2 linked regions of the Phragmitibacter flavus genome follow. The protein of the gene in region 1 binds, or shares a complex with, the protein of each later gene. Links are inferred from orthologs where the notes say so. Each region holds a gene or a part of one and is shown in the gene's direction. Other genes may lie near its edges. The genes, in order: trxA and FEM03_RS16990.

Evidence for each region.
Region 2: the proteins of trxA (region 1) and FEM03_RS16990 are in contact, whole or in part, in an NMR structure (PDB 2IPA), measured with the Bacillus subtilis proteins. The link is inferred for Phragmitibacter flavus from one-to-one orthologs.

Annotation. Positions count from the first base shown.
Region 1 is NZ_VAUV01000004.1:318,318-327,450, reverse strand. Bases 4,166-6,916 are described here. They hold trxA (thioredoxin), read left to right. Parts: upstream 4,166-5,253; coding sequence 5,254-5,580; downstream 5,581-6,916. Other genes in these bases: FEM03_RS06500 (ATP-binding protein), read left to right, coding at 5,758-6,916; rpsU (30S ribosomal protein S21), read left to right, coding at 4,779-5,021; fmt (methionyl-tRNA formyltransferase), read right to left, coding at 4,166-4,656. Also shown: FEM03_RS06545 (protein kinase domain-containing protein), read left to right, coding at 1-246; FEM03_RS06540 (RidA family protein), read right to left, coding at 320-697; FEM03_RS06535 (glycine cleavage system H family protein), read left to right, coding at 806-1,273; FEM03_RS06530 (radical SAM/SPASM domain-containing protein), read left to right, coding at 1,500-2,768; rplU (50S ribosomal protein L21), read left to right, coding at 2,901-3,215; rpmA (50S ribosomal protein L27), read left to right, coding at 3,265-3,525; more of fmt, read right to left, coding at 3,715-4,165; more of FEM03_RS06500, read left to right, coding at 6,917-8,247; deoC (deoxyribose-phosphate aldolase), read left to right, coding at 8,272-9,133. UniProt on the Bacillus subtilis protein: Participates in various redox reactions through the reversible oxidation of its active center dithiol to a disulfide and catalyzes dithiol-disulfide exchange reactions.
Region 2 is NZ_VAUV01000012.1:150,123-159,382, forward strand. The notes cover bases 3,399-6,276. They hold FEM03_RS16990 (arsenate reductase ArsC), read left to right. Parts: upstream 3,399-4,545; coding sequence 4,546-5,007; downstream 5,008-6,276. Other genes in these bases: FEM03_RS16980 (DUF6428 family protein), read left to right, coding at 3,399-3,439; arsB (ACR3 family arsenite efflux transporter), read left to right, coding at 3,458-4,510; murC (UDP-N-acetylmuramate--L-alanine ligase), read left to right, coding at 5,080-6,276. In the rest of the region: FEM03_RS16960 (ArsR/SmtB family transcription factor), read left to right, coding at 1-232; FEM03_RS16965 (ArsJ-associated glyceraldehyde-3-phosphate dehydrogenase), read left to right, coding at 261-1,271; organoarsenical effux MFS transporter ArsJ, read left to right, coding at 1,271-2,527; FEM03_RS16975 (ArsR/SmtB family transcription factor), read left to right, coding at 2,557-2,928; more of FEM03_RS16980, read left to right, coding at 2,963-3,398; more of murC, read left to right, coding at 6,277-7,389; FEM03_RS17000 (divalent metal cation transporter), read left to right, coding at 7,524-9,233. UniProt on the Bacillus subtilis protein: Catalyzes the reduction of arsenate [As(V)] to arsenite [As(III)]. In vitro, can dephosphorylate para-nitrophenyl phosphate (pNPP).

The DNA of each region.
Region 1 (9,133 bases):
GTTTTGCGGTTGAGCGACAACAAGAGTTCTGCCAATGGCGGTCATGGCATCACGGTCTTCGGCAAAGGATTTAAACCGGAGGTCACCTCAAACACCTGCACGATGAACGCCCAGCACGGCATTTTCGTGGCGGAAGGTTGCGCGGGGACCATCACCGGCAATACGGTGAGCGGGAATCATCTGACCGGGATCGGGACCGAGGACACGTCACCGGATTTGGTGGTGCGCGACAATATCCTGGAGTGAGCAGAGACCGCGGGCAACTTGCCCGCTGGAGTGGCAGACGATGCGGACGAGAGCTTCCGCGCTGCGATTCCGATCAAGGGTATTCGGCGATCACTTCGATTTCGACGAGGGCACCGAGGGGAAGTTTGGCAACCTGGATGGTGGAACGCGCGGGCTTGTGGCCTTCGTAGCCTTCTTCGTAGATGGCGTTCACTTTGGCGAAGTCGCCCATGTCCTGAAGGAACATGGTGGATTTCACCACGTTCTGGATGCTCAATCCTTCGCTGCCGAGCAGACCTTTGATGTTGGAGATCACCTGGCGTGCCTGGGCTTCCACGTCTTCGGCTTCGATCTTGCCGGAGGTCGGATTGATCGGGATCTGGCCGGAGCAGAACAACAAATTGCCGGTGCGAACGGCTTGGGAATAGGGACCCACAGCGGCCGGAGCGAGAGGAGTGGCGATGATTTGCATAAAATAAAAAATGGACAGAAGACTTGAAGACAAATGACAAAAGACCTGAAACGGTGACTTTGTGATCCGTTTCTTGTGTCTTCAAGTCTTTTGTCTTTTGTCTCCTCCATGAATTTTCTTCGCTTCAAACACGCCCGCTTTTCCGCCCGTTTTCCGGAGCACTACCGTTATTCGCCGAGTCATTATTGGATGGCACCGGTGGAAGGCGAACCGGGGCTGTGGCGGGTGGGGTTCACCAAATTTGCCACGCGGATGTTGGGTGAATTGGTGGACAGTGAGTTTTCGGTGAAGGAAGGCGACACGATTGAGTCGGGTCAAAATATCGGCAGCGTCGAAGGGTTCAAGGCCGCGAGCGATGTGTATTGTGTGATGAATGGGAGCTTTGCGAGCACCAATCCGGAGCTGCAGGCGGACGCGTGCATTGTGAAAAAGGATCCGTATGTGGTGGGCTGGTTGTATGCGGCGCGGGGAGAACCGGAGGAGGAATCGATGGATGGGCAGGGGTATTTGGCGCTGCTGGAGGAGACGATTCGGAAGATGCAGGAAGCGGGTTATGGCGATGATGAGGGGCATTGAGACTATGCGTGGTTGAAATTAGAAGGGCCGTCCCGGCCCTTGCCGTTTGGATGAAAGGCTCGGGACGAGCCTTCTACTTTGGGGAATGGCGAATGCGAATTTGTCTGCAATTTGAAGAGGTTAAGGGCCGCAAATGAACACAGATGAGAATTCAGTCGATTCCGGCGACATCACAAATCTGCTGTATCACTTCACGCCGGGCGGCGTTATTGTTTAGAGTCGCTTTATGATTTTTTCCCTCACCAACCGAATGCTGACGACAGTGGACCCGCAGTGCCTGGCGAAAGTCGCTTGGAACTTTGGATTCAAAGGGGCGCGGTCGGTTTTGCTGTTTCGGCAGCGCATGAAAAAGGGGATTTATTTTCCGCCGTTTCTTTATGTGAGCATCCTGAACTCCTGCAATTTGCGATGCCAGGGGTGCTGGGTGGATGTCGAGGCACCGCGCACGGCGATTGATCTCGATACATTAAATCGCACGATCAATGACGCCCGTGAACATGGGAATTCGTTTTTTGGCATTCTTGGCGGAGAACCGTTCATGCACCCGGAATTGCTCGATTTGCTGGCGCAGCATCCGGATTGTTATTTCCAAGTCTTTACCAATGGGCAGATGATTACCGAGAAAACCGCGAAATCGCTGCGGCAGCTTGGCAATGCGACGCCGCTGGTGAGCATTGAAGGCACTTCGACGGTGAGCGATGAACGGCGCGGCAATAAAAATGTTCTGAACCGCACGTTGCGGGGATTGCAGAATTGCCTCGACGAGAAGCTCCTCACTGGCGTGGCGACCAGTCTTTGTCAGAGCAATGTGGATGATTTGCTGACGGAGTCGTGGCTCGACAAGCTCATCGACATGGGCGTGCATTACACTTGGTTTCACACCTACCGTCCGGTGGGACCGAAGATCAATGCCAACCTGGCGCTGAGTCCTGAACAGATCAAAAAAGTGCGCCGGTTTGTGGTCAACATGCGGGCGAAAAAGCCGATTGCGATTGTCGACGCCTATTACGATCATGCGGGGCAGGCCTTGTGTCCGATGGCGACGGGGATCAGTCACCACGTCAGTCCGGGCGGGCACATCGAGCCTTGTCCGATCATTCAATTCGCGACGGAGGACATCAAGGACAAGCGCGGTTTGTATGAGACCTTCACGAATAGTGCCTTCCTCGCCGATTTTCGTGAGACGGCGGCGAGACACACGCGCGGTTGCATCGTGTTGGAGCGTCCGGATTTGGTGAAGGAACTGGCGCAGAAGCATGGCGCGAAAGATACGACGATTCGTCAGAGTGCGGTGGCCGAGCTGGATCGGATGAGCCCGCGTCCGAGTCAATGGGTCGAGGAGGAGCAGGTGCCGGAAAAACACTGGATGTATTGGATCGCCAAGCGGTTTTTTTATCAGGACTTCGGCGTTTACAAAAAACTATCACCGACCGCCGCCGCGCCTGTGCAGCCGGTGAAAGCGGCGGTTGAGCCAGTCCTGGCGGGTGCAAAATAGTAGGTTTGCCTTCGGTTAAGCTGGGGCAGAGGCAATTATTTTAAAAATAGGTTGCTCTCCCCCAACACTGTGTCAGTTTACCGGCCCTTTCTTACCAAGGCAGGGCATCTTAACCGATCAATTTTTAGTCTTATGGCATACGCAGTCATCAAAACCGGCGGGAAACAATACAAAGTTTCCGTGGGCGAACATTTGGAAATCGAAAAGCTCGAAGGTGAGCAGGGTGCTTCTTTGACTTTTGACCAAGTTCTGGCAGCTGGCGAAGGCGACACCCTCAACATTGGCGCTCCTTTCATCAGTGGCGCGACCGTGGTGGCTGAAGTGTTGAAACAATTCCGCGCTCCTAAAGTGACCGCTTTCAAATTCAAACGCCGCAAAGGCTACCACAAGACCAAAGGTCACCGTCAGCAATTGACGCACATCCGAATCACCAGCATCAACGCCTAACCCGCAGCGCAAAGCAGCTACTGCACATATTTTTTAAGGAGATCTCCTCATGGCTCACAAAAAAGGACAAGGTTCCGTTAAAAACGGTCGCGACAGCCAAAGCAAACGCCTCGGCATCAAAAAATTCGGTTCTGAAATCGTCATCGCCGGCAACATCATTTGCCGTCAGCGTGGCACCAAATGGACCCCAGGCAAGAACGTCGGCCTCGGAAAAGACTTCACGATCTACTCCTTGGTGGACGGTCAGGTGCGTTTCGACAAAGGTGGACGTCGCATCAATGTGGACGCTGCTGAAGTGGTGACCGCTTAATTCTCTTTCGACTCGTTCGAGAAGACTCATTTTAGAAAAGGCCTGCTTGATGAAAGCGGGCTTTTTTTGTGTATGCGAGTCAGTGTGAAGGGGGTTGTGGAGACGCTGAAAGGACCGCGAAGTTTTACTTCGCTCTGAAGTTGGTGAGTTAAGCGAAGTGAAACTTCGCGGTCCCTTTCCGGAATTGCTTCAACTCAACACGTCACCGGCGCGCAAGCCTTGACCACGGACGAATTCGGCGGCGGGCATGCGTTTGCGGCCTTCAAGTTGCACTTCCCTGAGTTCTAGGACGCCGCTGCCGCAGGCCATGAGAAGATGACCGTCGGTGGAAAGGATGGTGCCGCCGATGGGGCAGGCGTCGCTGTGTTCGACGACGTGGGCACTGTGGATTTTCAAAGTGGCCTGAACGCCGTTTTTGGTCGGAATGAGACAATAAGTGCCGGGCCAGGGTTGATAAGCTCGGATGAGCCGCTCTAGTCGGAGGGCATCGAGCGACCAGTCGATTTTCCCGTGGGCGCGTTCGAGTTTGCGACTGTGGGTGGAGAGATCGTGGTCTTGGGCAATCTTCGGAGCGTTGCCACTGCTGATGAGTGCGAGGGCCTCGGCGAGGGCGGCTGGGGCCATGGCGGCGAGGCGGTCGTGCAAGCTACCTCCGGTGTCATCGGGCTGCAGCACGGTTTCGTGTTGAAGAAGAATGGGGCCCGTGTCGAGGCCTTCATCCATCCACATGATGGTGATGCCGGAGGCGAAATCTCCTTCGCGGATGGCGGCCTGGATGGGTGAGGCACCGCGATGCCGCGGCAGAAGAGAGGCATGGATGTTCAGGCAGGCCAACCGGGGGATGTTCAACACGCTCGCAGGCAGCAGTTGTCCATAGGCGACGACCACAAAAACATCGGCGTTGAGAGCTTTGAGGGCGTCGAGTTCGAGGCGGATCTTTTCGGGTTGGAGAACGGGGAGTCCGGCTTCGAGCGCGCGCACTTTGATTTGAGGCGGCGTGAGCACCAGTTTGCGTCCCACCGGTTTGTCGGGCTGGGTGACAACGGCCACCAGTTCGTGATCTTTGGAGGCGATGAGGGCTTCAAGGGAGGGAAGTCCGATGTCACCGGTGGCGAGAAAAACAAGACGCATGGATGGGAAAAGAAGGGAAACTGCAATTTTAGTTGACGAAGCCAATTGATGGGCAACTTTACCAGCCCAATTTTCAATTTTTCCTTTCGTTTCAAGCCCAACCAAAGTCAACCCAAGCCACCATGCCAGAGATTCAAGTCAAAAAAGGAGAGCCCGTCGACCGCGCCCTCAAACGCCTCAAAACCAAACTTGAGTCAGAAGGTATTCTTGAAGAAGTTCGTCGTCTGCGCGCTTTCGAGACCCCGGTTGAAAAAACCCGTCGCAAGGCCCGTGCTGCTGCCAAACGTGGTAAAATCCGTTTCCGTTTCTCGATGAACAAGCCTGCTGCCGGCGAAAGAGCCGAAGGCGGTGCTGAGATTGCCTAAGAAGGCCGGTCAAAGGCGTAACCGGCTTGTGCAGCTTGGCTGCTGAGCAGGTAACCTCATCCGAATCATTTCTAAAAAGTCACACAGCCCCGGGCTGTGTGGCTTTTTTTGTGCGGGGAATGGGGATGAACCCATGTCAATTCCGATGAAGAAGGGGCGAGGATTTTGGTTGATTCCGCACGTCCGGCTGCCACGGTGTCACGTAATCATTCTTCACAACTAGAAAGCATCTATGGCCAGCGAAAATCTCATTACCCTCACTGAAGAAAATTTTGCCGAGGAAGTCACGAACTCCACCATTCCTGTGGTGGTCGATTTTTGGGCCGAATGGTGCGGACCCTGTCGGATGCTTACCCCAATCCTTGAAGAGCTCGCCACCGAACAGGCGGGCAAGGTCAAGATCGCCAAGGTGAATGTCGACGAGGCTTCCAATCTTGCCGCCCAGTTCAATGTGCGTTCGATCCCGATGCTGGTGTTCTTTAAGGACGGTGTGCAGAAAGACACGATCGTGGGTGTGCAGTCGAAAGGTGCCATCCTGAGCAAAGTCCAGGCGCTGTAATTTAAGGCGCGGGACATATCGACTCAAAGACTGCCAGTCAGGTCGCTAAATTCAGATTTTAAAGGCGCGTGGATTCTTCACGCGCCTTTTCTTGTGTTTGGGTGAGTTTATGGGTAAACAGTCAGAACTGCGGGCGAGGTCAGTTCATTGCTCCAGGCCAACCATTCTTGATTACCCATGGAAATCACCCCGGAATCCTACGAGCTGCCAGGTTCATTTTATCTCGGTCGTGGCTACGACATCGAAACGAAAAAGCTTCAGGATGATCTGATCCTGTATGATTCAAAAGATCTGGTGACCCACGGCGTGGTTCTTGGAATGACAGGCTCCGGCAAGACGGGCCTGTGCATGGCGCTGCTTGAGGAAGCGGCGATGGACGGGATTCCGGTCATCGCAATCGATCCAAAAGGGGACATCGCCAACTTTCTGCTGCAGTTTCCCAATCTGAGCGCTGAGGAGTTCAAGCCATGGGTGAATGAGGAGGATGCCCGCAAGAAAGGCAAAACGGTGGACGAATTTGCCGCGGGACAGGCGGCGATGTGGAGCAAGGGATTGGGCGATTGGGGTCAGTCGGCGGAGCGGATTCGTAAGTTGCGCGACCGGATTGATGTCAATGTGTTCACGCCGGGCAGCAGTGCGGGCATTCCGGTGAGCATTGTGGCATCGCTGGATGCACCATCCGAAGAGGTGTTGGAAGATGCCGAAATTTTTCACGAGCGCGTGGAGAGCTGTGCGACGAGTTTGTTGAGTCTTGCCGGGGTGGATGGGGATCCGATGCAGTCGCCGGAGCACATCTTGCTGGCGAACATTTTTAGTGCGTGCTGGAGCAAAGGGCGCGGGGTGACTTTGGAGTCGCTGGTGCAGATGGTGCAGCAGCCGCCGTTCAACAAAATCGGGGTGGTGGCGGTGGATGAGTTTCTCTCGGAGAAGAAGCGCATCGAGCTGGCGATGAAGCTGAACAACCTGATTGCGTCGCCGAGTTTTTCGAGCTGGCTGGAAGGGGTGCCGCTGGACATGCAGCAGATGCTTTACACGCCCGAAGGCAAACCCCGGGTGAGCATTTTTTCCATCGCTCATTTGAGCGATGAGCAGCGCATGTTTTTTGTGAGCCTGCTGCTGAACCAGGTCTTGAGCTGGATGCGCGCACAGAGTGGCACGACCAGTTTGCGGGCCATTCTGTATATGGACGAGATTTTCGGCTATCTGCCGCCAACCGCGAATCCGCCGAGCAAGAAGCCAATGATGATTCTTTTGAAGCAGGCGCGTGCGTTCGGCTTGGGCGTTTTGCTGGCGACGCAGAACCCGGTGGATCTAGATTACAAGGCGCTGTCGAACATTGGCACCTGGTGGCTGGGTCGTTTGCAGACGGAACGCGACAAGATGCGCGTGCTGGATGGTCTGGAAGGGGCGGCAAGCAGTCAGAATGTGAGTTTCAAACGCGCGGACATCGAGCGATTGCTGGCGAACTTGGGCAGCCGGGTGTTTCTGATGAACAACGTGCATGAGGATGGTCCGGTGGTGTTCAGTGTGCGCTGGATCATGACTTATTTGAGGGGCCCGCTGAGCCGCAATCAGATCAAAGAGGTGATGGATCCGAAGCGGGATCAGTTCAAGTTCGCCAAAGCCAAGGCGTCGAGTGGGGCGGCGAAATCGACGCGCAGGAGGAAGTCGAAGGTGGTAGCGGACGAAGTCGAGGTTGATGAAGAAGACGCGGCGTTTCTGCCACCGGGGACCCGTTCCGAAGATGAGGAAGAAATCGCAGCGGGCGGTGCGGCATTCCGGCCAAAGCTACCAGCTTCAGCCGTGGAGTATTTTCTTCCGACCGACTCACGCAGGGTAACTTATCGACCGGCGTTGTTGCGCTCGGCGACCGTTCTCTTCATTGATGAAAAGAAGAAGATCAATTCGCGGGTCAATGTGACCGTGGCGAATCCCATTGATACGGCAGATGCGAAGATCGACTGGGACACGTCTGTGGAGTTGAATCGCGAAACCGAACTGGCAAAACTGGACAAAGATCCGGTAGAGGATGCGAGTTTTGAAACGCTGCCGAATGCGTTGTTGAAAGATCAGGTCTACAAGGCGCAATCGCGTCCATTTGTGGATTGGGTTTATGCAAACTACCAGGCGGAGGTGACTTATAGCCCGCTGTTGAATGCCTACTCGAATTTTGGAGAAGCAGCGAATGATTTCCGGATTCGCGTGTCGCAGACGGCACGGGAGTTGAGGGATCAGGCGGTGGAGGAGTTGCGCACGAAGATGGGCAAGCAGGTGGAGGCATTAAAAACCAAATACACGCGCGCGATGCAGAAAGTGGAGACGCAGAAGTCACAGGCAAGCAGCGCGCGCTGGTCGACCGTTATGACGGTCGGGGCGACGGTGCTGGGATCGCTGTTTGGTCGCAAAAGTCGAGGGGGATTGGTGAGTGCGACCACGATGAACAAGGTGGGCAGTGCCTGGCGTGAGTCGAAGGATGTGGGCAGTGCGGAAGAAGAGGCAGCCCAGCTCGAAGAACAAATCCGGGCGTTGGACAAACAGTTTAGCGAGGAGAAACAAAAGATCATTGATACCTATGACACCAACACGCTGGTGCTGGAGACGGCCAAGTTGGTGCCACTGAAGAAGAACATCACGGTCGATGCCGTGGGAATTCTCTGGGTGGGTTAAGTGATCAATTCCATTTCCACTCCGATGACTGCGATTCAAAAACTGCTGAGTGAAGTTGGCACGGTCGACGCGGTGGGCGTGGAGGAACGGGTGGCGAAGTTCACGACGCGGAGTCTGAAGAAAGGAGCAAAGTTATTCGGGTTGAATCTGGCGGTGACGATGATCGATCTCACCACGCTGGAAGGAAAAGACACCCCCGGGAAGGTGGAGTCATTGTGTCGCAAAGCTTTGCGACCGATGGATCGGGAGGATGTTCCTGCGACGGCAGCGGTGTGTGTGTATCCATCGATGGTGAGGCACGCGAAGAAAATCGTGAGCGGAACGTCGGTAAAGGTGGCATCGGTGGCGACGGCGTTTCCGTCGGGTCAGGCACCGCTCAAGACAAGGTTGGAGGAGGTGAGGACGGCGGTGGAGGATGGGGCGGATGAGATTGACATGGTGATCAATCGTGGCGCGTTTTTGTGTGGAGAGCTGGACCTGGTGCAGGATGAGATTGGCAAAGTGCGTGAGGCTTGCGGAGCGGCAACGTTGAAGGTGATTTTGGAGACGAGCGAGCTGGAGACTTATGACAACATCCGCGCGGCAAGTTTCCTGGCGATGCGGGTTTTGCGTGATGGCGATTTTATCAAGACCAGCACGGGCAAGACCTCAGCGAATGCGACCTTGGGAAACAATCAGGTGATGATTGAGGCGATCCGTGATTTCTATCTGGCAACCGGCGTGGAGATTGCGATGAAACCGGCGGGGGGGATTCGTTCAGCGAAACAGGCGCTGCAGTTTTTGGTGGCGGTGAAAGAGACGCTCGGCGATGCGTGGCTGAGCAACACGAGGTATCGTTTTGGGGCGTCGTCGTTGTTGAATGATTTGTTGAGGCAGCTTGAGGCGC
Region 2 (9,260 bases), on another replicon or contig:
AACGATGGAGAAGGCGGACAAGTGGGTTTATTATCAGCTGTCGCGGGAGGTGTTGCCGGTTTGGAAGGCGATGCGGGGGCTGGATGACGAGAAGGTGGACCGGGTGCTGGAACGGGATGCGAAGCGGGCGGTGGCGAGGCTGGCGTTGCGCGGACAGAGCGAATGCAAGGGGCCGAGGAAGAGTATTCCGCCGGTTCACAAAGTGGCGAAGCGGGCGTGTGTGGGTTGCTGATTTTTCAACAGACTAACTTGATAAAATTATGGCGATACGAATTGGCATCAATGGTTTTGGGCGGATGGGAAGGCTGGCATTTCGGGCGGGGTGGGAATGGCCGGAGATTGAGTTTGTGCATGTGAATGAAATTGGCGGGGATGCGGGGACTTCGGTGCATTTGTTGGAGTTTGATTCGGTCCATGGTCGTTGGGCGAAGGAGATTGCGGGTGAGGGAGATCGGATGGTGGTGGATGGGAGGGTGGTGACGCATTCGAGTGAGAAGGATTTTCGAAAGGTGCCGTGGAAGGAGTTGGGGGTGGATGTTGTGTTGGAGGCGAGTGGGAAATTTCGCAAGATGGAGGAGTTGCAGGGGTATCTGGATGACGGGGTGAGGAAGGTGATTGTGGCGGCACCGGTGAAGGGGGAGGCGCTGAATGTGGTGATGGGGGTGAATGATCATTTGTATGAGGCGACGAAGCATGAGGTGCTGACGGCGGCGTCCTGCACGACGAACTGTCTGGCACCAGTGGTGAAGGTGGTGCATGAGGGCATTGGGATCCGGCATGGGATGATCACGACGCTGCACGACATGACGAACACGCAGTCGATTTTGGACACGCCACACAAGGATTTGAGGAGGGCGCGGGCGTCGAGTTTGTCGTTGATTCCGACCACGACGGGTTCGGCGACGGCAATTGGGATGATTTTTCCAGAGTTGTTGGGGAGACTGGATGGGGTGGCGGTGCGGATTCCGTTGTTGAATGCTTCGCTGACTGATTGTGTGTTTGAGATGGAACGGGAGACGTCGGTGGAGGAGGTGAACGGGTTGTTGAAGGCGGCGTCGGAGGAGGGGACGTTGAAGGGGATCTTGGGGTATGAGACGCGGCCGTTGGTGTCGGTGGATTACAAGGATGATCCGAGGTCGTCGATTGTGGATGCGCCATCGACGATGGTGACGAACGGGACGCAGGTGAAGATTTTGGCGTGGTATGACAATGAGTGGGGATATGCGAACCGGTATGCGGAGCTGGCCAGGAAGGTGGCGATATCGCTGTGATGAAGGCGGGAGATTTGAAGAATGGTCAGCGCAATTATGCGGTGGTGACGCTGGCGTATTGGGCGGACACGCTGGCGGACGGGGCGATCAGGATGCTGGTGTTGTTTTATTTTTATCAGTTGGGGTATTCGGCGTTGCAGGTGGCGTCGTTGTTTTTGTTCTATGAGATTTTTGGGGTGATCACGAATTTGTGCGGCGGGTATTTGGGGGCGCGATTTGGTTTGAAGAGCACGTTGTTTTTGGGGTTGGGGACGCAGTTGGTGGCGTTGGGGATGCTGGGGTTCATGCCGGCGGCGGGGTTGACGGTGGTGTATGTGATGGCGTCGCAGGCGTTGTCGGGGATCGCGAAGGATCTGACGAAGATGAGCAGCAAGAGTGCGGTGAAGCTGGTGGCGGGGTCGAGTGAGGGGCGGTTATACAAATGGGTGGCGGTGCTGACGGGGAGCAAGAATGCGTTGAAGGGAGTGGGGTTCTTTTTGGGGGCGTGGATGCTGTCGTTTTTTGGGGTTCAGACGGCAGTATGGACCTTGGTGGGGGTGGTGTCGGTGGCGATGGTGGCGGCGGGGGTGTTGGTGAAGGGCGGGTTGGGGGTGGCGGACAAGAAGGCGAGGTTTCGGCAGTTGTTTTCGTCGCGGCGTGAGGTGAATGTTTTGGCGGCGGCGCGGTTGTTTTTGTTTGGGGCGCGGGATGTGTGGTTTGTGGTGGCGGTGCCGGTGTTTTTGTCGTCGGTGTTGGGCTGGCCATTTTGGAAGTCGGGCGGGTTCATGGCGGCGTGGGTGATTGGTTATGGGATGGTGCAGGCGGCGGCGCCGATGTTGGTGGGTCGGGGTCGGGTGCAGCCGCATGGGGGGACGGCGGTGGGGCTGGCGTTTTTGCTGGCGGTGTTTCCGGCGGGGATTGCGCTGGCGTTGTGGGGTGGGGTGGTGCCAGGGGTGGCGGTGGTGTCGGGATTGATTTTATTTGGGGTGGTGTTTGCGCTGAATTCGGCGGTGCATTCCTATTTGATCCTGGCGTATGCGGATGGGGACAAGGTGGCGATGAATGTGGGGTTTTATTACATGGCGAATGCCTGTGGGAGGCTGGCGGGGACGGTGTTGTCGGGCTGGGTGTATCAGATGGGAGTGGTGCGCGGGGAGTCGATGGGGCTGGTGTGGTGCCTGGCGGTTTCGACGGGGCTGGTGCTGGCGGCGGGGGGGTTGGCGCTGGGGTTGCCGGGGGTTGAAAGAAAAAGGATGAAAGAGGTGCATCTTTCATAACGAAGATTAACGTAACGAATAATGTCGTTATGAAGAATCTGGTCAACTGTTGTCATGCTTTCGCGGATGAGACGCGCTGGAGGATGGTGCAGTTGTTGCTGGATGAGGCGCTGTGTGTTTGTGAGGTGGCGGATATTTTGAAGATGCCGCAGTCGTCGGCTTCGAGTCATTTGCAGGTGATCCGCAAGGCGGGGGTGCTGGAGAGTGAGCGGCGTGGTAAGTGGATTTATTATCGGGTGCAGCCGGGGCAGCGCAAGATGGTGCTGGCGATGGGCAAGTTTTTTGGGGTGTCGGTGGAGACGGATGCGGTGTTGCGGGGAGATGCGAAGCGAGCGGTGAAAAGGCTGGCGGAGCGGGAGTCGGCGTGTTGTCCGTTGCCGAAGATGCTGGCGTCGAAATAGGAATTTTATATTAACCAAACAAGGAGATCGACTGATGAAACTGATTGAATTTAAAGCGTTGCTGAGGCAGCATGTGGGGAAGAATTTTCAATTGCAGCTTCCGGATGGGGCACCGGTGCCGGTGTCGTTCCATGTGACGGAAGTGGGCAGGGTGCAGAAGACGTTCATTGATTGCGGGGGGACCTTGCGGGACCTGGTAACGTGTCAGTTGCAGGTGTGGGTGGGGGAGGATGTGGATCATCGAATCGAGGCGGGAAAGGCGGCGGCGATTCTGGACAAGGCGGCTTCATTTTTGAAGGACGAGTCGATGCCGGTGGAGGTGGAGTATGAGGACAGGGTGATTTCGCAATACACGATCGAAGGGCATGAGGCGAATGAGGCGGCGGTGGTGTTGAAGCTGGCGCACAAACATACGGATTGCCTGGCGAAGGAGCTTTGTGGGGTGCCGGGGCCGTCGTTGTCGCTGAAGGATCCGCGCAAGGTGGCGTGTTGTGGACCTGGGGGTTGCTGAGAATTAACCGGTGTTTTTATGAGTGAGAGTGTGGGTGGGAAGATGTCGTTCATGGACCGTTATTTGACGGTCTGGATTTTTGTGGCGATGGGGTTGGGGGTGGCGCTTGGGTCGTTGGTGATCGATGATCCAAAGGCGTTTTTCGAGCCGTTGTCGGTGGGGACGACGAATGTGCCGATTGCGATTGGGTTGATTTTGATGATGTATCCGCCGCTGGCGAAGGTGCGGTATCGGGAGTTGCCCAAGGTGTTTTCGGATGGGCGGGTGTTGACGTTGTCGCTGGTGCAGAACTGGTTGATCGGGCCGGTGTTGATGTGGGTGCTGGCAGTGGTGTTTTTGCGGGATATGCCGGAGTATATGGTGGGGTTGATCCTGGTGGGGATTGCGCGGTGTATTGCGATGGTGTTGGTCTGGAACGAGCTGGCGAAAGGGAGTCGTGAGTATGCGGCGGGGTTGGTGGCGCTGAACAGTGTGGCGCAGGTGTTGTTTTACAGTGCGTATGCGTGGTTGTTTATCACGGTGCTGCCGCCGTTGGTGGGGCTTGAGGGGGTGGTGGTGCAGGTGGAGATGAGGGAGATTTTCTGGAGTGTGATGATTTATCTGGGGATACCGTTTGCGGCGGGGGTGTTGAGCCGGGTGTTTCTGGTGAAGTGGAAGGGGGAGGTGTGGTATGAGGAGGTGTTTTTGCCGAGGATTTCACCGATGACGCTGGCTGCGTTGCTGTTCACGATTGTGGTGATGTTCACTTACAAGGGGGACGCGATGTTGAGGTTGCCGCTCGATGTGTTGAGGATTGCGGTGCCGCTGGTGATTTATTTTGGCGTGATGTTTTTGGTGAGTTTTGTGATGGCGGCGAAGTTGGGGACGGATTATCCGAGGTCGGCGAGTGTGGCGTTTACGTCGGCGGGGAACAATTTTGAGCTGGCGATTGCGGTAGCGATTGCGGTGTTTGGGATTGATTCAGGCGTGGCGTTTGCGGTGGTGGTGGGGCCGTTGATTGAGGTGCCGGCTTTGATCGGGCTGGTGCATGTTTCGTTGTGGTTGAAGGGTCGATTTTTTGTGGTGCGGTGAAGATTCAATCGACGAGAGACGTTGTGAGCATTCCGATGATATTGATTTTATGCACAGGGAATAGTTGTCGCTCGCAGATGGCGGAGGGCTTTTTGCGGGAAATGTTGGGAGAAGGATTTCGGGTGGCAAGTGCGGGGTCGAAACCGGCGGGGTATGTGCATCCGCTGGCAGTGCGGGCGATGGGTGAGTTGGGGATTGATCTTGGGGGTTTTGAGTCGAAGCATGTGGACGAATTTCGTGACGCGGGGGTGACGACGGTGATCACGGTATGTGGGCATGCGGATCAGGCTTGTCCGATGTTTCCCGGGAAGGTGCAGAGGCATCATTTTCCTTTTGATGATCCGGCGCATGCAACGGGGGATGAGGAGGAACAGATGGTGATGTTTCGTCGGGTGCGTGATGAGATTCGCGCGGTGTTTGGGGCTTATGCTGCGGGGAGGATGGATGAACGGGGGCTTGATGATGAACGCTCGTCTGATGGCGGGAAGGTCATTTGATCTGGAAGAAACCATGGCGGTGTATTGCAAACCATTGCAAATCGACGGAAACGATGGCAAACCATCGCACACATGAATCACGCTGTTGTTAGTTTGCTCAAGGAAGGCCGCCACAAGATGCGGGTGCATTTGATTGGGGTGGCAGGTTCGGGGATGAGCGGGCTTGCGCAGCTGTTGATGGAACTGGGGCATGCGGTGAGTGGGTCGGATCGGGTGAACACGAAGGAAACGCAGCGGTTGGAGAAGAATGGGATGGTGTTTCATTGTCCGCAGAGTGATCGCGAGGTGGAGGGGGCGGACATGGTGATTTATTCGAGTGCGGTGAAGCCGGGGAACCTGGCGTATGAGGCGGCATATCATCAGGGGATTCCGCTGGTGAGAAGGGCGGAGGCGCTGGCGGCGGTGATGGCACGCAAGCACGGGGTGGTGGTGGCTGGGACACATGGAAAGACCACGACGTCATCGATGACGGCGCACGTTTTACGGGTCGGGGGAATGCGTCCCTCGCATTATGTGGGGGCAGAGATTCCGATTTTAGGCAGCAATGCGCATTGGGATGATGAAGGGGATTTGTTTGTTGCGGAAGGAGATGAAAGCGATGGGACGCTGGTGAAGTTTGAGCCGCGGCATGCGATCATTTTGAACATCGAAGCGGAGCATCTGGATTTTTATGAGAACCTGGATGAAATCAAATTGGTGTTTCGTCAGTTGTTGGAGAAAACGAGCGGCTTGAGTGTGTATTGTGGCGAGGATGAGGTGGCGACGGAGCTTTGCAAGGGGCGGAGGAATGGGATCAGTTACGGCTGGAAGAAGGAGCATGATTTTTCGGCGGAGGTGCTTGAGCTGAGGCCGGCGCAGACGGTGTTTGATGTGTTTCACAAGGGCGAGTTGCTGGGGCGTTTGATGCTGGGGATACCGGGTCGGCACAACGTGTTGAACGCGCTGGCGGCGACGGGGCTGGCGTATACGGTGGGGGTTCCGTTTGAGAAAATTAAGACGGCACTGGAGTCGTTCCGAGGGGCGAAGAGGCGGTTTGAGTCGAAGTATGCGGGGTCGCATTTCCAGATTGTGGATGACTACGGGCATCATCCGACGGAGATCAAGGCGACGCTGGCGACGGCGAAGGCGCTGAATCCGAAGCGGATTGTGTGTTTGTTTCAGCCGCATCGGTATTCGCGGACGCAGTTGCTGAAGAAGGAGTTTGGCGAGGCGTTTGATGATGCGGACATGTTGTGTGTCACGGATGTGTATGCGGCGAGTGAGAAGCCTTTGCCGGGGGTGAGCGGGGAAACGATCATTGAGGAGGTGAAGGCGAGATCAACGATGGTTTGTCACAGCACGCCGAAGATGATGCAGGCGCGGGATTTGATCGGGAACAAGCTGCAGCCTGGGGATCTGTTGATTACCTTGGGCGCGGGCAACGTGCATGAGGTGGGAACGTGTCTGGCGCGAGATTTGAAGGTGGCGGAGCAGTTGCTGGACATTCTCAATGCGGAAGGTGGCGGGGTGGTGAAGTTGCATGAACCAATGAGCAATCACACGACGATCCGCATTGGGGGTCCGGCGCAGTTTTGGCTGGAGCCTAGAACGGTTAAGGGTTTTGTGGAAGTGGTGAAGTTTTTGCGGGGCGCGTTTATCCCGATTCGCGTGATCGGACGCGGATCGAATTTGCTGGTGAAGGATGGCGGGATTCGTGGGGCGGTGATTCATCCGAACAAGGGGGAGTTTGATGTGGTGGAAGTGCGTGGTGACAAGATCCATGCGGCGGCGGGCGTGAGGCTGAAGAAGATCGCGAGTGCGGCGCGCAATGCGGGATTGGCGGGGTTTGAGTGGATGGAGGGCATTCCAGGAAATCTCGGTGGGGCATTGCGGATGAATGCGGGCGCGATGGGCGTGCAGACGTTTGATCAGGTGGTGAGTGTGACGTTTTTGGATTCGATCGGGGAGCTGCGCGAGAAGTCGGTGAGGGAGATGGAGCATCACTATCGGAATGTGCCAGAGTTGGAGCAGCACTTTGCGGTGGGAGCCGTGTTGCAGGGCAAACCGGGACCGGTGGAGGCGATTGACGAATTGTTGCAGGCGTCGCAGCGCAAGCGTCGTTCAACGCAGCCGATTGGGGCGAGCGCGGGGTGCATCTTCAAAAATCCGAATGAGATTCCGGCGGGCAAGCTCGTGGATGAGCTGGGTTTGAAGTTGAAGGGTCATGGTGGGGCGGCGGTGTCGAAGGAGCATGGCAATTTCATTTTGAATGTTGGGGGGGCGAAGGCGCGTGATGTGCTGGATTTGATGGGGGACATCAAGCAGTCGGCATTGGAGCAGCGGGGGATTCTTTTGGAGAACGAGGTGCAAATCATTGGTGAGGATGATCCGCTTCCGCTTTAGGCGTTTTAGGGTTGCGTTTTGCGCAGGTTCCGGGCAAGGATTTACCGCCTGATGGCGTAAACGATAGGTGGCTGCCTTCTGAAGATGGTCTTCGGAGGACGGTTTTCCTTTGTCAGCTTGTTTTTGTTTTTATCATGACACCCGATTCCTCCCAAGACACCCTTGCCGCCGAACGCGAAGAGCTTCGTTCCATTCAAGCTGGCCCGGTTGGCAAGAAGTTTGCCTATTACATTTCCAAATCAGGCCCGGGTTGGTTGCAAGGGGCAATTACTTTGGGGGGCGGATCGCTGGCGGGTGCGATGTATTTGGGGATCATTGCAGGGAATGGCATGCTGTGGTTGCAGCCATTGGCGATGATCTTGGGAGTGATCATGCTGAGCGCAATTGCGTATGTAACTTTGTCGACGCAGAGGCGGCCTTTTGAGGCGATCAACAGTCATGTGAGCCCGGTGTTGGGCTGGGCGTGGTTGCTGGCGGCAATGATGGCGAACATTGTCTGGTGCATGCCGCAGTTCAATCTTTCGCGTGCGGCGATTCAGCAGAATCTGTTTCCGGCGATGGCCGATGCGGATGGCGGGGTCGGCGTGAAGAGCGTGATCATTTTGTTGGTGTTGCTGGTGGTGTCGTTTTTGATCAACATCTCCTACGAGAAGGGAAGCAAGGGGGTGAAGATGTTTGAGAACATCCTGAAGTTGATGGTGGGCGTGGTGGTGATTTCTTTCTTTGGTGTGGTGATGGCTTTGGCGTTTGGGGGACGGCTTGACTGGGGCGGGATGTTCAAGGGGATGTTTTTGCCGGACTTCAGTCTTGCGACCCAGCCGGCGATGGCGTTCCGTGAAACGATCGCGGCGACGGGTGAGTTTGCGGGTTATTGGACTGAAAAAATTTCAGGAGAGCAACGCGACCGGATGATGACGGCGTTCGGCACAGCGGTGGGGATCAACATGACGTTTTTGCTGCCGTATTCGATGTTACGCAAGCGCTGGGGGCAGGAGCATCGCGGGCTGGCGATTTTTGATTTGTCGCTGGGTTTGGTGATTCCTTTCGTGCTGGCAACGACTTGTGTGGTGATCGCGGCTGCTTCGCAGTTTCATGCGACAACAGGGGACATCTTTGAGGCGGACGGTCGCACGGTGCGTCCGGCGATGGTGAGGTCATTCAATGGACTGGCGGATGGTCGGGTGAAGGCGGAGGTCGGCGCGGAGACCTTTGCGGGACTCGATGAAGCGGCGCTCGTGCAGCGACGTGAGGCGCTTCCGGCGGCGGATCGTCAGCTTTCGGCGATGCTGGTGGGACGTAACAACTTCAATCTGGCGCAGGCATTGGAGCCGCTTACAAATCAGTTTGTGGCGCAGAAGGTGTTTGGTCTCGGAGTGTTGGGGATGGGATTGTCGACGATCATCATGCTGATGTTGATCAATGGATTTGTGTTCTGTGAGATGTTCAACAAGCCAGGACATCGGGGAATCCACCTGCTTGGCTGTGCGGTGTCCGGGGTGGGCGGCTTTTTCGGGCCGTTCATTTGGGGCAAGGGGGCGGCGGAGATCGCTCTGGCGGTGCCGACCTCGGTGATCGCGGGTTCGATGATTCCGATTGCGTATTTCACGTTTTTCCTGCTGATGAACTCACGCTCGTTGCTGGGGGATGCGATGCCGAAGGGCCGGTCGAGAGTGATTTGGAACTGCTTGATGTTGCTGGCGACGACGGTGGCCACGGTCGGGACCGTGTGGGTGTTGTTGGGCAAGGGCACGATGGGTCGGATTGGTTTGGTGGTGTTGGTCACGTTGCTGGTGATTGGGTTTGTCGGGTTTTTACGCAAAAACCGGGTGAGCGGTGCGGCCTAGGACTTGAGGGGAACCAAATATTGAGTG